DNA from 3 places in the Kitasatospora sp. NPDC051914 genome. Region 2 is predicted to be linked to each of the others. Evidence: riboswitches for the same ligand, from Rfam matches in the RefSeq annotation. Region 2 holds a riboswitch; each other region holds the start of a gene.
The links. Region 2 has a riboswitch for S-adenosylmethionine ahead of AB0M03_RS14380 (IclR family transcriptional regulator). Riboswitches for the same ligand answer to the same signal wherever they lie in the genome.
Positions count from the first base shown of each region.

Region 1 (3,264 bases), on a different contig from region 2:
TCCCGGCGGCGGCTCTCCGCTTCCCGTCTCGGACGGAACGTCAGCAGCCGCCGGCCACCGCGGGGATGATCGACACCGAGGCGCCGTCCTTGACCGCGGTCTCCAGGCCGTCGGCGAAGCGCACGTCGTCGTCGTTCACGTAGACGTTGACGAAGCGGCGGAGCTTGCCGGCGTCGTCCAGGATGCGGGCGGAGATGCCGGTGTGGTTCTGCTCCAGGTCCGCGATGACCGCGGCCAGGGTGTCACCCTCGGCGGTCACCTCGGCGGAGCCGCCGGTGTAGGTGCGCAGGATGGTCGGGATGCGGACGGTGGCGCTCATGCGGTGCTCCTTGCGGACGGGGGTGGGCTGCTCAGACGAGGCCGGCGGCGCGGAAGGACTCCAGCGTCGGGCGGATGGTGGCGGTCAGGCCGGCGTCGGCGACCGCGTCGAGGGTCTTCAGGCCGTCGCCGGTGTTGATCGCGACGGTCTCCTTCGACGGATCCAGCTGCCCGGTCTCGACCAGCTTCTTGAGGACGCCGACGGTCACGCCGCCCGCGGTCTCGGCGAAGATGCCCTCGGTGCGCGCCAGCAGCTTGATGGCGGCCACCACCTCGGCGTCGGTGACGTCCTCGACGGCACCGCCGGTACGGCGGGCGATGTCCAGCACGTACGGGCCGTCGGCCGGGTTGCCGATCGCCAGCGACTTGGCGATGGTCTGCGGCTTGACCGGGCGGATCACGTCGTGGCCGGCCTTGAAGGCGGCGGAGACCGGGGAGCAGCCCTCGGCCTGGGCGCCGAAGATCCTGTAGGGGCGGTCCTCGACCAGACCGAGCTTGATCAGCTCCTGCAGGCCCTTGTCGATCTTGGTGAGCTGGGAGCCCGAGGCGATCGGGATCACGATCTGCTCCGGCAGCCGCCAGCCGAGCTGCTCGCAGATCTCGAAAGCCAGCGTCTTGGAGCCCTCGCCGTAGTACGGGCGGAGGTTGACGTTGACGAAGCCCCAGCCCTCGCCGGCCGGGTCGCCGATCAGCTCGGAGCAGAAGCGGTTCACGTCGTCGTAGTTGCCGTCGATGCCGACCAGGGCGCCGCCGTACACACCGGCCATGACGATCTTGCCCTGCTCCAGGTCGTGCGGGATGAACACGCAGGACTTGAATCCGGCCCGGGCCGCGGCCGCGCCGACCGCGCCGGCCAGGTTGCCGGTGGAGGAGCAGGAGAGCGTGGTGAAGTCGAAGGCGCGGGCCGCCTCGATGGCGCAGGCCACCACCCGGTCCTTGAAGGAGTGCGTGGGGTTGCCCGAGTCGTCCTTGACGTGCAGCTGGGCGGTGAAGCCGAGCTCGCGGCCGAGGTTGTCGGCCTTCACCAGCGGGGTCCAGCCGGGGTTCAGGTTGGGCTTGCCGGCCACGTCCGCGGGCACCGGCAGCAGCGGGGCGTAGCGCCAGATGCTGGCCGGGCCGGCCTCGATCCGCTTGCGGAGCTCCGCGGCGTCGTAGCCGGAGTAGTCGTAGGCGATCTCCAGCGGGCCGAAGCACTCGAGACAGGCGAAGCTCGGGCCGAGCGGGAAGCAGGTGCCGCACTCGCGACAGGAAAGCGCTGCGGCCGGACCGAGATCGACGGCGGCAACGGGTGCAGGGGTAGCGGTAGCCATGGTGGCGGAGGCCTCTCTCCTCATCTTCCCCGTGACGCGGTTGCGCCACAGGCCGGAATTGGCACCTGTCCCGCGGGCCTGCGACCGCCGCGCGAGAAGGTTGCCGGGACGTCAACGGGCCGTTCCCTCAGTCCCTCTGGATGAGCTCTGTGAAGTTGTGTGTCGTGCGCTGCGGCGACCCCGGCGTGCGAAGGCTCGACCTCAGTACGAAGACTGTATCCGAAGGCCCGGGCGCCGAGAGGTTGCGTCCGATCCGCGAGATGGAAGTTGCGAGGAGCGAGACCGTGACCGAGTTGCCCCGTCCCGACGTCCTCCCGGAGGTGGCGTCCTGGCTGCGTCGCCGCTCCTGGACGGCGGCCGACCGCCCCCTGGAGCGGCTGCTCGCCGCCAAGCGGGCGGCGGGTCGGGCCGGCACCGTCAGCGTCGTCCTGCCCGCACTCGACGAGGAACCGACCGTCGGGGAGATCGTCGCCACCGTCCGCGAGGAGCTGATGGAGCGCCACCCCCTGGTCGACGAACTGGTGGTGGTCGACTCCGGCTCGGTCGACCGGACCGCCGAGACCGCCCGCGCGGCCGGCGCCCGCGTGGTGCACAGGGACGACGTGCTCCCCCGGCTCGCGGCGGCCCCCGGCAAGGGCGAGGTGCTCTGGCGCTCGCTGCTGGCGACCACCGGCGAGATCGTCTGCTTCGTCGACGCCGACCTGCGCGAGTTCGACCCGGCCTTCGTCTCCGGCATCGTCGGCCCGCTCCTCACCGACCCCGGGATCCAGCTGGTCAAGGCGATGTACGACCGTCCGCTGGAGACCGAGGGGGCGGTGGTGCCGGCCGGCGGCGGACGGGTCACCGAGCTGGTCGCCCGGCCGCTGCTCAACCTGCACTGGCCGCAGCTGGCCGGCTTCGTCCAGCCGCTCGGCGGCGAGTACGCGGCGCGCCGTTCGCTGCTGGAGCGGCTGCCCTTCCCGACCGGGTACGGGGTGGAACTCGGTCTGCTGGTGGACGCGCTGGAGGAGGTCGGCCTGGACGCGCTGGCCCAGGTCGACGTCGGGGTGCGGCACCACCGCCACCAGGACGGCCAGGCGCTCGGGCGGATGGCCGCCACGATCTACCGCACCGCCCTGGAGCGGCTCGACCGCGCCCACCGGCTGAAGGCCGGCGAGGACCTCGTCCACCCGCTGCTCACCCAGTTCAGCCGGGACCCGGGCACCCGCGGCTTCACCGCGCACACCCACGAGGTCACCGCCCTGGAACGCCCGCCGATGCGGACCGTCCCCGAGTACCGGGACCGCTGAGCGCGGCCCGCGCGGGGCTTCGAATGGTTTGCCGCGGCGGTCCCGCGGCAAGCTAGGGGATATGGCCGATCTCGCGTTCGAACGTACGCAGCAGTCCGGCGCCGCCCCCGTCCTGGTGGCCTCGAACCGCGGCCCGGTGTCCTTCAGCAGCGGGGACGACGGCGCGCTCACCCTGAAGAGAGGCGGTGGCGGTCTGGTCTCCGGGCTGTCCGCGATCGACGACCCCTCGGCGGTCTGGGTCTGCGCCGCCCTCGGTGACGCCGACCGGACGGCCGCCCGGCAGGCCCCGGACGGACGGCTCGACCTCGCCGGCCACGACGTGGGTGGACAGGCCGTCCGGATGCTGG
Region 1 covers NZ_JBFAXX010000005.1:43,430-46,693, reverse strand. The annotation lists gene AB0M03_RS05370 (ubiquitin-like small modifier protein 1) at 41-319, opposite strand; gene thrC (threonine synthase) at 351-1,628, opposite strand; SAM riboswitch class I at 1,646-1,775, opposite strand; gene AB0M03_RS05360 (glucosyl-3-phosphoglycerate synthase) at 1,913-2,917, shown strand; gene AB0M03_RS05355 (trehalose-6-phosphate synthase) at 2,979-3,264, shown strand, end outside.
Region 1: it holds a riboswitch for S-adenosylmethionine, as region 2 does, so the genes downstream of both, thrC (threonine synthase) here and AB0M03_RS14380 (IclR family transcriptional regulator) in region 2, are expected to answer to the same signal.

Region 2 (3,264 bases):
CCAAGCGCCTGGTGCCGATCGCCCTCGCCGGGTTGATCCTGCTGGGGGCCGCGCGCCTCCTGCGCCGGGCCTGCCGGTGTCCGCGAGGGGGACACCGTGCGTGACGTCCTGGACGAGGTGTACCGGTGGTACCGCGCGGGCGAGAGCTTCGGGCTCGCCACCGTGGTCAGCACCTTCCGGAGCGCGCCCCGCCGGCCGGGTGCGGCGATGGCGGTGTCGGCCTCCGGCACCGTGGTCGGCAGCGTCTCGGGCGGCTGCGTCGAGGGCGCGGTGTACGAGGAGGCCGAGGAGGCCCGGATCTCGGGACGCCCGGCGCTGCGGTCGTACGGGGTGAGCGACGGCGACGCCTTCGAGGTGGGGCTGACCTGCGGCGGTACGATCCAGATCTTCGTCGAACCGGTGTCCAGCCGGACCTTCCCCGAACTGCCGGACGTGGTGACGTCGTTGGACGCCGGCGAGCCTGTCGCGGTGGCCACCGTGGTGACCGGCCCGGACGACGGCCCGGGCGCGCTCGGGAGCCGCCTGGTCGTCTGGCCGGACCGCGCCTCGGGCACCCTCGGCTCGGCCGCGCTGGACCGCGTGGTGGGCCTCGACGTCCGCGGCCTGCTCGAGCACGGCACGACGGGGCTGCGCCACTACGACACCGCGGGCCGCTGCCTGGACGGTGAGGAGTTCGCCGAGTTCGGCGAACTGACCGTGTTCGTGGGGTCGTTCGTCCCGCCGCCGCGCATGCTGGTGTTCGGTGCGATCGACTTCGCCGCCGCGGTCGCCGAGTTGGGGTCCTTCCTCGGCTACCGCGTCACGGTGTGCGACGCGCGGGCAGTGTTCGCCACCGCCTCCCGCTTCCCGCACGCGGACGAGGTCGTGGTGCGGTGGCCGCACGAGTACCTGGCCGAGGAGGCCGCGGCGGGCCGGATCGACGGCCGCACGGTGGTGGCCGTCCTCACCCATGACCACAAGTTCGACGTGCCGCTGCTGGCCACCGCGCTGCGGTTGCCGCAGCTGGCGTACATCGGCGCGCTCGGTTCGCGCCGGACCCACCGCGAGCGGCTGGCCCGCCTGCGCGAAGCCGGCCTGGAGGAAAGGGAGTTGGCCCGGATGTCGGCCCCCGCCGGGCTCGACCTCGGTGCCCGCACGCCGCAGGAGACGGCGGTCTCCGTCGTCGCCGAGATCATCGCCGCCCGCTGGGGCGGCACCGGCCGGCCGCTCACCGGGACCGACGGCCCGATCCACACCGCCGCCGCAGCCGGCGAGCAGCCGCCGGCCCCGGTGGAGGCCGGCTGAACAACGCGTCCGGCCGGCCGCCGGGGTGCGGACACCCCGTCAGTTCCTCCTGGAGACGGTCACCGCGAGGCTGTCGCAGGCGGTGGTCCCGGTGGCGGAGGAGCTGCCGTTGGTGTCGAGGACCTTCGTCCAGGTCCCCGCAAGCAGGGTGACGTCGTAGGTGCTGCCCGTGGGGTTGTGGACGACGACGGTGTCGTAGCTCGTGGGGGAGTACGTTGCGGCAGTCCCGGTGAAGGGTGGGTGGGGGATGCGGCGGGGGGTTTGGCGGGCCGCCCGGGGAATCTTGTATGGTTCCTCGCGAATCATCCAGAGGGGTGGAGGGACCGGCCCTACGAAGCCCCGGCAACTCCCCGGTCGACCCGGCGTCCGAAGTACGCGCCGCGCCGTCCGGGATCAGTGCCAACTCCGGCCTGTCGCCAATGTGGCGCGGGAAAGATGAGGAGACACGGTGCTCTCTGTGCTGTCCTTCGTCCGGGCGCTTCCCGCTCCGGCCTCCCCGCGTGCCCGTCTCGTGCCCGGCGCAGGCAATCGGCCGACTTCTCCGGCCTGTCCTCGCTGACCACCCCCGCTCCCCGCACGGAGCGTCCGTGAGCGAGGCCACCCGCCGCTCACGGGATCTGAGACGGAGTACCCATCCATGGAGAACACGAGCGGCGTCGGCGTGCTCGACAAGGTCACCTCGATCCTCGGCGCGCTGGAGGCCGGTCCCGCCACCCTGGCCGGACTCGTGACCGCCACCGGCCTGGCGCGGCCCACCGCCCACCGGCTCGCCGTCGCACTCGAACGCCACCGACTGGTCGCCAGGGACCTGCAGGGCCGGTTCACCCTCGGCCCCCGGCTCGCCGAGCTCTCGGCGGCCGTCGGCGAGGACCGCCTGCTGTCCGCGGCCGGCCCGGTCCTGGCCCAGCTGCGCGACGTCACCGGTGAGAGCGCCCAGCTCTACCGCCGGCAGGGCGGGATCCGGATCTGCGTGGCCGCCGCCGAGCGCCTCTCCGGCCTGCGCGACACGGTCCCGGTGGGAATCGCCCTCCCCATGAAGGTCGGCTCCGCCGCCCAGATCCTGCTCGCCTGGGAGGAACCCGAGCGCCTCCACCGCGGCCTGCAGGGCGCCGGCTTCACCGCCACCGCCCTCAGCGGCGTACGGCGCCGCGGCTGGGCCCAGTCCGTCGGTGAACGCGAGCCCGGGGTCGCCTCCGTCTCCGCGCCCGTCCGCGGTCCGTCCGACCGGGTCGTGGCCGCCGTCTCGGTCTCCGGCCCGATCGAGCGGCTCACCCGTCACCCCGGCGCCCGTCTCTCCCGGGCCGTCATCGAGGCTGCCGGCCACCTCGGCGAAGCCCTGCGCCGCCCCTGACCGGCTCGCACCTGCACGTGGGGGCTCGAGCCGCCGGGGCCCGGCCGGACGGCAGTCGGTCCGGCGGACCCGCGGGGTAGCCGATTTGCCGGCGGCATCGGTAGCGTCAGCGCGTGGATCAGGACGAACGGTTGCTTCACGCCTCGTCGTTCGGTGCTGCGGCGGTCGAGTACGCCGAGCACCGCCCGGACTACGCGCAGGCCGCGGTGCGCTGGGCGCTCGAACCCGCGCCCGGCCTGCGGGTGCTCGACCTCGGCGCCGGGACGGGCAAGCTGACCGCGGGGCTGGTCGCGCTGGGTGCCGAGGTCGTCGCGGTCGAGCCCGATCCGGCGATGCTGGCCGAGCTGCGCCGCTCGCTGCCGGGCGTCCGCGCCCTGCCGGGCACCGCCGAGGCGATACCGCTGCCGGACGCCTCCGTCGATGCCGTGCTGGCCGGCAACGCCATGCACTGGTTCGACATGGCCGTTGCGGGGCCCGAGATCGCCAGGGTCCTCGCACCCGGCGGCGTCCTGGCCGGTCTGTGGAACGTCCTGGACGACCGGGTCGAGTGGGTCGCGGGGCTGGCCCGGGTCGGCGGCAGCGCGGCCGTCGGCCCCCGTGACACGCCTGCCGCCTGGCGGGCCGAGACG
Region 2 covers NZ_JBFAXX010000018.1:89,678-92,941, forward strand. The annotation lists gene AB0M03_RS14365 (SRPBCC family protein) at 1-104, shown strand, start outside; gene AB0M03_RS14370 (XdhC/CoxI family protein) at 97-1,284, shown strand; gene AB0M03_RS14375 (hypothetical protein) at 1,324-1,590, opposite strand; SAM riboswitch class I at 1,584-1,726, shown strand; gene AB0M03_RS14380 (IclR family transcriptional regulator) at 1,922-2,635, shown strand; gene AB0M03_RS14385 (class I SAM-dependent methyltransferase) at 2,749-3,264, shown strand, end outside.

Region 3 (3,264 bases), on a different contig from region 2:
GGCGGCATCGACCTGTGCGTGCTCGACGGCGAGGCCGTCCCGGCCGGCGGCCTCGGCCTCACCCGCCAGCTCAAGGACGAGATCTACGGCTGCCCGCCCGTCCTCGTGCTGATCGGCCGGCCGCAGGACTCCTGGCTCGCCGCCTGGAGCCGGGCCGACGCCGCCATCGCCCAGCCCGTCGACCCGGTGGCCCTCGCCGAGGCCGCGGCCACCCTGCTCCGCGCCCGGATCGCCAAGCGGACGCCCGCCCACCGCTGACCGGGCACGCGGCGACCACCCGTCTCACCAGGAGAGAAGGGGCGGCGGGATCGGCGCGGCCGCCCGCCGCCGCTCGCTAGGCTGACTCCGTCCCCGTATCGGCGCACTACCGATGAGAGCTGGAGTCGGCCATGGTGAACGTGAACCCTGCGAACGGCGGCAAGGACCCCGTGCAGGTGGTCCGCACCTGGCCGGACGTCCTGTCGGCACTGCTGCGCGGCGAGGACCTCGCAGAGGCGGACACCGCATGGGCGATGGACCAGATCATGAGCGGCGAGGCCTCGCCCGTCCAGGTGGCCGGCTTCATGGTCGCGCTGCGGGCCAAGGGCGAGACCGTCGAGGAGATCGCCGGCCTGGTCGACGCGATGTACGCGCACGCCGAGCCGCTGCACATCCCAGGCCCCGCCGTCGACATCGTCGGCACCGGCGGCGACCGAGCCAAGACCGTCAACATCTCCACCATGTCCGCGATCGTCGCGGCCGCGGCCGGCGCCAAGGTCGTCAAGCACGGCAACCGGGCCGCCTCCTCGGCCTCCGGCTCCTCCGACGTCCTGGAGAAGCTCGGCATCAGCCTCGACCTCGGCGCCCGGCGGGTCGCGGAGGTCGCCGAGGAGGTCGGCCTCACCTTCTGCTTCGCCGCGAAGTTCCACCCCGCGATGCGGCACGCGGCCACCGCCCGGGCCGGCCTCGGCGTGCCCACCGCCTTCAACATCCTCGGCCCGCTGACCAACCCGGCCCGGGTCACCTCGCACGCCGTCGGCTGCTTCGACACCCGCCTCGCCGGGCTGATCGCCGGCGTCCTCGCCCGCCGGGGCGCCTCCGCCCTGGTCTTCCGCGGCGACGACGGCCTCGACGAACTCACCGTCTGCACCACCTCGCACGTGTGGATCGTCAAGGACGGCACCATCACCGAGACCTCCTTCGACCCCCGGGACGTCGGGCTGGAGCTCGCCGGGATCGAGGCGCTGCGGGGAGCGGACGCCGAGTTCAACGCCGGTGTCGCACGGCGGCTCTTCGCCGGCGAGAAGGGGCCCGTCCGGGACGCCGTCCTGCTCAACACGGCCGCCGCACTCACCGCACTCGACCTCACGGACGCCCCGCTCACCGAGCAGCTCGCGGCCGGCATGGAGCGGGCGGCCGCCGCCATCGACTCGGGCGCGGCCGAGGCCACGCTCGAGCGCTGGGCCGAGGCGACCAACAAGTAGGGCGAGTCACTGAGGGGCGCGGCGAACTGCGCGGCGGAAGGTGCGGCACCGTCACTTCCGTCCTGCGCAGCTCGCCGCGCCCCTGTCTGTGGTTGACCAGTTGCACAGAGGTCACCTAGAGTCTGCGTCAGGTCATGAGTGGCAGCGTCAAGCCCCAGCTTGCTGTCCGGCAACCCTCCGTCCGTGGCGGGGTGCCCTGGGTGAGGACCGGGCCGTGCGGCAGACCGTCCGCGTGGCAAGCGCGGACTTCCGGCGATGCTTCCCCGGGGTCCCCACCCCGTGAAGGAGTGCATCCTCGTGTCGCTGTCCACCGAAATCTGCGCCCCCCTCGCCGTCCTCGGCCACGACGTCCAGGTCCCGCTCGCCACCGGTGAGAAGGTCGGCTACGCCGCCCTCGACTACGCCGCCAGCGCCCCCGCCCTGCAGCGCGTCTGGGACGACATCGCCGCCTACGCCCCCTACTACGGCAGCGTCCACCGCGGCGCGGGCTACCTCTCGCAGCTCTCCACCGACCTGTTCGAGCAGAGCCGCCGCACCGTCGCCGACTTCCTCGACCTGCGCGAGGACGACCAGGTGGTGTTCACCCGCGCGACCACCGACTCGCTCAACCTGCTGGCCGGCGCGGTGCCCGCCGGCACCCGCGTCTACGCCTTCGAGACCGAGCACCACGCCTCCCTGCTGCCCTGGCGGCACGCCGGTCTGACGGTGGAGTACCTCCGCGCCCCGCGCTCCCGCGCCGAGGCGGTCGCCGCCCTCGACGCCGCGCTCGCCGCGGGCACCCCGGACGGCCCGCGCCTGCTGTGCGTCACCGGGGCGTCCAACGTCACCGGCGAGCTGTGGCCGATCGCCGAGCTCACCGAGACCGCCCACCGGCACGGCGCCCGGGTCGTCCTGGACGCCGCCCAGCTCGCCCCGCACCACCGGCTGTCGGTCCGTGAACTCGGCGTGGACTGGGTCGCGTTCTCCGGTCACAAGCTGTACGCACCGTTCGGCGCCGGCGTGCTCGCCGGGCGCAGCGACTGGCTGGACGCGGCCGAGCCGTACCTCGCCGGCGGCGGCGCCAGCCGTACGGTGGCCAGGGAGGCGGACGGCTCGGTGGCGGTGGAGTGGCACGGCGGTCCGGCCCGGCACGAGGCCGGTTCGCCGAACGTGATCGGCGCGTACGCGATCGCCTCGGCCTGCCGGGCGCTGACCGAGGCCGGGTTCGACGCGCTGGAGGCGCGCGAGCAGGCGCTGATCGAGCGGCTGACCGACGGGCTGGCCGCGATCCCCGAGGTCCGGGTGCTCAACCTGTTCGGCGAGGGCTCGGCCCGGGTCGGGGTGCTGTCCTTCGTCGTCCGCGGCTGGAACAGCTCGCACTTCTCGGCGGCGCTCTCCGCCGAGTACGGGATCGGCGTGCGGGACGGCCTGTTCTGCGCGCACCCGCTGGTGCGGACCCTGCTCGGCGGGGAGGAGGCCGCGCCCTCCGAGTGCGGTGCGCCGGAGCCCTCGCTGCCCGGGGAGCGGAGCCTGAACGCGATCCGGGTCAGCTTCGGCGCGGGCACCCCGGTGGAGCACGTGGACCGCTTCCTGGCCGCCGTCCGCGAGCTGGTCACCGACGGCGCCCGCTGGACCTACCGCAACGAGGGCGGCCGCTGCGTCGCGGACACCGACCGGGCGGCCTGAGCGGTCGCCCCTGGGCGGGTTGCCCCTACTCGTCGAGGCCGAGGGCGAAGGCCGCCTCGAGGTCGTGCTGGGAGTAGGTGCGGAACGCGATCTGGGTCTCGGTGTGCTCCACGCCCGGCACCTTGTTGACCTGACC
Region 3 covers NZ_JBFAXX010000007.1:85,067-88,330, forward strand. The annotation lists gene AB0M03_RS07080 (hypothetical protein) at 1-258, shown strand, start outside; gene trpD (anthranilate phosphoribosyltransferase) at 390-1,463, shown strand; SAM riboswitch class IV at 1,594-1,711, shown strand; gene AB0M03_RS07090 (aminotransferase class V-fold PLP-dependent enzyme) at 1,761-3,128, shown strand; gene AB0M03_RS07095 (Lrp/AsnC ligand binding domain-containing protein) at 3,154-3,264, opposite strand, start outside.
Region 3: it holds a riboswitch for S-adenosylmethionine, as region 2 does, so the genes downstream of both, AB0M03_RS07090 (aminotransferase class V-fold PLP-dependent enzyme) here and AB0M03_RS14380 (IclR family transcriptional regulator) in region 2, are expected to answer to the same signal.